DNA from 2 places in the Sporosarcina sp. FSL K6-2383 genome. Region 1 is predicted to be linked to the other one. Evidence: riboswitches for the same ligand, from Rfam matches in the RefSeq annotation. Region 1 holds a riboswitch; the other holds the start of a gene.

Region 1 (3,184 bases):
TTGATATGGAGTTCGGAGGGATATTCGATCCATTCTGGGAAGATCCACTCGTTCTTAAACCGGGTCCTGGCGGTGGTGCTAACTGGCCACCATCGGCTTATAATCCTGATACTGAATATATGTATGTATTAGCACAAGATGGCTATTTTTCATTCACACGCAGTGATGAGGAGTTTGTGGAAGGCGATATTTACATCGGAAGCCTTCTCCAAAGTGTGAAAGATGCCCCACTTCGTGGGTCTGTCACGGCAATCGACGTTAAAACGAATAAGATTGCATGGCAACACGATTGGGATTCGACTGCATACAGTGGTGTGTTGACAACGAAAGGGAATTTGGTCTTTGTGGGTCATAATGACGGCAGACTGATTGCGTTTAACGCAAAGACTGGTGAAGAAGTTTGGGAATACAAAATGGATGCGGGAGCCAATGCCCCGTCCGTCACGTATGAAGTGGACGGTGTTCAATACATTTCTATACTAGCGGCAGGGAATTCACTTGCCGGATCAAAACATGGCGATAAAGTCTACACGTTCAAATTGAATGGCGAGCTAAAAGAGGCTCCCGTAGCTGATAGCAATGAGGATAAACCAAAAGAAGAAAAGCCTGAACAACCAGCATTGGCTGATACTGAAAAAGGCTTAGCGCTCTACAGACAAAGCTGTATCGCTTGTCATGGAGATCAAGGCGTTAATGGGCATAACGGTCCCAATTTACAAACGAGTCCCATGAGGCACGATAAAGATAAAATAATCGCACAAATAAATGAAGGTAGTGGGGCAATGCCTCCGTTTAAAAATCTTTTATCGACTGAAGAAGTCGAAGCACTCACCAGCTATATAACAACCGTTATTGCCCCACTCGGGGATGAATAGAATTTAAACGAAACCAACGACATTTGCGTCATACGAATGTCGTTGGTTTTTGGTATGTGCATGGGTGACTGTGGGACTTTTTCATAACCAAGCATTTTTTGAAAATTTCACCCAAAATTCGATTCGTGAAATGGTTGTCTCAAAGTCAGTGAGTTTCAAGATATTTCATTCGTCAAACACTCACTCCACCATAAATTGCTAATGTACGCTGCAATGAATGAAGCTGCCCATCATTCAATGGAATCATTGGCAACCGGACGCCGCCGACAGGAATTCCATTGAGATTCAATGCCGCTTTTACTGGTGAAGGATTCGGGGCGGCAAAAAGTGCTTTCATAACGGGTAATAATTTACGATGGTCTGCAGCCGCCTCTTTGATATTACCCATTTTGAAGTTTTTGATCATTGTTTGCATTTCATTTCCTATAATATGAGACGAGACGGAAACGACGCCAGCCCCACCAATTGATAGTACTGGGATCGTTAGGCCATCATCACCGCTATACAAGAGGAATTCTGTGGGTGTTTGCTCGATGATTTCAGCCATAGCATCCAAATTACCACTTGCTTCCTTAATCGCAATGATATTTAGGATTGCTGACAGGCGTATGACTGTGTCGACATCGATGTTAACAACTGTTCGTCCTGGCACATTATACAGCATAATTGGTAAGGAGGTAGCCGCCGCAATTGCTTGGAAGTGTTGAAACAATCCTTCCTGGCATGGCTTGTTATAGTAGGGGGCGACGAGCATAATACCGTCAACGCCAACATCCTCTGCCGACATTGTCAGTTCAATCGATTCTCTTGTACTGTTTGAACCTGTTCCAGCGATTACCGGCACCCTTCCGCTAACAACCTCCACTGTAAATTTGAATAAGGCTACTTTTTCTTCCGTCGTTAACGTCGGAGACTCTCCAGTCGTGCCCGATACAACTAAACTATCCGACCCATTGGCAATTAAATACTCAATCAAATTTTTTGTTGCTTCAAAGTCAATGTCTCCCTGCGCATTAAAAGGTGTTACCATCGCCGTTACAATTTGTCCGAAATTCATCATTCTCCACATCCTATTCATTTTTTTGTATAAAAAATAAAATAGAGGGTGGAGGGCATTTGTCAATGATACCTTGGCGTAATTACGTGACATCCGCCGGAGGCTTTATCTAGGCTCAGATAAATTGACGCAAAAAAGCAACAACGAGGGCTCGTTGTTGCAGTGAAATAATGGATTATTTCTTTGCATAAGATAGCCCTCCATATAGTTTCCTATATGACAATCCTGCACTTATTCAACGCAGAACCAGCTTCGAGATGATGAGTGTCTCTCCACTTCGGCAAATCCCCCTTTCTACAATCTTCATAGGATCTCATTATCCTCGGATTGTCTACTAATGGTTTTTGCACCTCTATCCTTACTTCAAAGTTTCGAAATAAGTAGTATTAAATTATTACTACCTTACACGTAATTCGGTACAATTACAAGGTGAAAGTGAAATGAGGTATTTAGGCTGCACTATAAATCTTCGTTTAGCGCCTTACAGATGCAGCCATTCTTACATAAGTATGCCGTCTTCCTCTGATGACGATTGAATAGGTCATAATGTTTTCTGGTACCGCAATCCCGTAGAAGCCTGTGTCACCGATATGGTAAATATCTGCACCAGCCATTTTACTATTGAGTGCGATTTGGCGTATTGTTGCCTCATCCGCACCTTCTTGGCTTGTGCCGATTGTAAGCATGGCTAATGCACCCTTTGAATGCACAAATCGAACATACTTTTCGGCTGTATTCACTGTGATTCCTGGCACGGTTCCCGGAGCGGGCATTAAAATAACATCCGCGCCCGCTTCGATAAAGCTTGAAAGAGTCGCCTCTGAAATAATGCCGCTCCCTGTTTCGTTTGCGACACCAGCACCATGCATTTTCCCAGCGATGATTAATCCTTCTTCACCAAAAATCTCCCGAGCCTTCTTAATGGCAACGACTGTTTCCTCGTTTGTCACTCCGGTTTTGGGATTCCCAGTTAAACAAATAAAGTCAAAGCCTAACTTTTTTGCTTCACGTAATGCTTCTTCGGTAGCCGTTCGACCTTTTGAAACAGTATCTAGCTTTTCAATTTGTTCAGCGTTCAGATCAACAGGTTCTAAATTTAGGCCGACAGGACGCCCTGTTAATTCTTTTACCTTTTGAATGATTGATTCATTCTCATCGCATTTGTATCCTTCAACAGCAGGGTTAAAAACGTCAAATAAATTCAATAATAGTAAATCCGCGCCAAAGGAAGCAGCAAGTTCAGCATTTGTAA
Region 2 (3,184 bases), 1.7 Mb from region 1:
CAATATTAGAACATGTCCATTGTACTCCTCTGTTTTAAAGAGGTCAAGATGATGTGATTTATTTGTTGTAAACGTATTCCTTCTATTAAAAAGTATTTCACTTATTTTCATCCGAAAGGATTGCATACTCAATTGGAAAATACTACAAACCTTTCACCGACTCGTTTCGGCTATGACCTTTTACGCGACCATGTCTTACCCAGCATTCTAGGGGCTCATCAAGGTGAAATTCTCTACTGGGCAGGAAAAGAAATCGCTAGAAAATTTCCTGTTTTTAGCGTTGAAGAGCTCCCTGTTTTCTTTCAAGAGGCAGGTTGGGGAATTCTTTCCCTTGAAAAAACACAAAAAGATGAAGCCTTTTATACAATGACAAACGGCGATGAAATAAATATTCAAGACAGATCTTTTCAGCTAGAAGCTGGCTTTCTTGCAGAACAGTATCAGAAGTTGAACGGACTTCTGACTGAATGCTATGGAGAAGCTCAATCTAAAAAAGGACGCGTGTCATTCCAAGTAAAATGGGATACCAAAACTAAAATTGACTCGTAAAAAAGAGATGTGGCTATGATGGCTACACCTCTTTTTTCTTTATGAATTCACTATGACTGCATCCAATCCAAATTTTTCATGAAGTGTCGCTACAGCCTTCTCCATATCAGACTCTGGAATAACGACAGACACTTTGATTTCCGATGTACTAACCATTTTCACCGGAATTTCCGCTTGGCGTAAAATATCAAACATATTTGCCGCAACACCTGGATTAGAAACCATGCCACTGCCAACAATTGATACTTTTGCTAGTCCTACTTCAAAATCTGCACGACTATAACCCAGTGCTTTTTTATTGGATTCTAGAACATTGATCACTTCGGCAAAATCCTCTTTTTTAATAGAGAATGACACGGATGGTTGCACATCCTCCCTAATCGTCTGGATGATGATATCAACATTGACATGGTGTTTTGCAAGTGCTGTGAATATATTGGCAAGTGAGCCGTTATATGGAACATCGTACATCACTGTAATCCGAACAATATCTTGCTCAAAAGCAATGCCCCGCACAACTAAATTATTTTCCAAATCAATTTCCTCCTTGATAATCGTTCCTTGTCCATCTATATGAGCTGGCCTAACGCGCATTGGCATTTGATGATTTTTAGCAAATTCAACTGCCCTTGGATGAAGAACACCCGCACCTAAATTAGCAATTTCGAGCATCTCATCATAAGATATTTCCTCAAGCTTTTGGGCTTTTTTAATGAGCCTTGGATCCGTCGTAAATACCCCTTCGACATCGGTGTAAATGTCACAAACAGTTGCCCCTAGCGCAATGGCGATAGCGACCGCGCTTGTGTCGGAGCCTCCACGACCAAGTGTTGTCAGTTCTCCTTGTGCATCAGCTCCTTGGAAGCCTGTAATAACTGCGACAGTACCCGATGTAAGAGCAGCATTCACTCTGTCTGCTTGCACTTGTTCAATTCGCGCGTTGCCGTGAACGGACTCCGTTAGGACACCCGCCTGCCAACCTGTATAAGAATGTGACTCCACGCCTTGTGCGGTGATTGCCATCGCCAGGAGGGACGCTGTCACTTGTTCGCCTGTTGCCAGTAGCATATCGAGCTCACGTCGCCCTGCAGCTGGATTCACTTCTTGTGCAAGTACCAATAACTCATCCGTCGTTTTCCCCATCGCCGAGACAATGACCGCCACTTGCTTCCCTCGATTAACTTCCCCTGCTACAAGTCGTGCAGCGCGTGCAATTCTTTCCGGATTAGCGACCGAAGTCCCCCCGAATTTCATTACAATTCGTTCCATTATCCATTCCTCCGTCTTTATCCTGTACGCAAAAACGGCCCTCAATAAATTGAGAGCCTATTCCGATGGGAGACATCAGTAAAAAGATGCTCCGAACGGATAGCTCTCCAGGTAGTTAATACCTGACAGACTCCCACTTCTTCAATGGAAATCCAGCAAAACAATCGTGACAGTCGATTTTTCCGCTTCGGCGAATACCCCTTTCGATTCCCTTCATCAAGCTGTCGCCTTCTGGAAATGTACTATTAGCATCCGCGCCTCTATCCTCACTTCATATTTAATTATAAGTGAAAAAATTCAGTGCACTTACTTTATCATATTATTCTTTCTCTCGCAATGCCTCTTGACGAAAATACGTTTCGACCGCTTCGGCAACCGCCGCCGGTAAGCCCGCTTGTTGCAAATCTTCGACAGAGGCTTCCCGAATCTTTTTCACCGACTCAAAATGCTTTAATAACTGTTGTTTACGTTTTGGTCCAACACCCGGCAATCCATCGAGCGTAGATGTTAATGAATTCGTTTCACGCCGTTGCCTGTGGAATGTAATGGCAAAACGGTGTACTTCATCTTGTATCCGCTGCAATAAATAAAAGGCCTCACTTGTCCGTTTCAACGGAATCATCTCGATGGGATTGCCGTACAATAATTGCGCCGTCTGGTGTTTATCATCTTTCGCCAGCCCTGCAATAGGAATAGATAAGCCTAGCTCATCCTCAATAACCTCTCTTGCTGCCTCCATATGCCCTTTACCGCCGTCAATGACGACTAAATCAGGTAAAGGCAAGTCATCTGTCAACACACGACTATAACGCCTCCTGACAACTTCGCGCATCGCCCCATAATCATCATGCGCAGCGGCAGTTTTCGTCACATATTTGCGGTAATTCTTACGATTTGGTTTACCATCAACAAACGACACCATAGCAGAAACAGGATCAGCACCATACGTATGAGAGTTATCGAAAGCTTCAATGCGGAGCGGTATTGTAATATTCATCGCCTCACCAAGCTCCTCACAAGCTCCGATTGTTCGCTGCTCTTGCCGTTCCATCAGCTGAAACTTATCTCCTAGTGACATCTCTGCATTTTTAATAGCAAGATCCACTAGTGATTTCTTTTTACCTCGTTGCGGAATAAGCACATGGACGTTCAATAGCTCGCGAACGAGCTCACTATCAATGCCTTGTGGCAACAGGATTTCCTTCGGCAACAAATGCTCAGACTTACCATAAAACTGACCGATAAATGTCAATAGTTCATCTTCTGGCTCCTGATAAAGCGGAAACAACGATACGTCCCGTTCGATCAATTTCCCTTGTCGCACAAAAAAAACTTGGACGCACATCCAGCCTTTATCAACGGAATA

What was found. Region 1 has a riboswitch for lysine ahead of dapA (4-hydroxy-tetrahydrodipicolinate synthase). Riboswitches for the same ligand answer to the same signal wherever they lie in the genome.
Region 2: it holds a riboswitch for lysine, as region 1 does, so the genes downstream of both, MKZ10_RS12895 (aspartate kinase) here and dapA (4-hydroxy-tetrahydrodipicolinate synthase) in region 1, are expected to answer to the same signal.

Annotation. Positions count from the first base shown of each region.
Region 1 is NZ_CP152017.1:646,627-649,810, forward strand. It holds gene MKZ10_RS03410 (PQQ-binding-like beta-propeller repeat protein) at 1-875, shown strand, start outside; gene dapA (4-hydroxy-tetrahydrodipicolinate synthase) at 1,048-1,932, opposite strand; lysine riboswitch at 2,118-2,295, opposite strand; gene MKZ10_RS03420 (haloacid dehalogenase-like hydrolase) at 2,406-3,184, opposite strand, start outside.
Region 2 is NZ_CP152017.1:2,605,064-2,608,247, forward strand. It holds gene MKZ10_RS12890 (YslB family protein) at 133-549, shown strand; gene MKZ10_RS12895 (aspartate kinase) at 589-1,818, opposite strand; lysine riboswitch at 1,911-2,089, opposite strand; gene uvrC (excinuclease ABC subunit UvrC) at 2,138-3,184, opposite strand, start outside.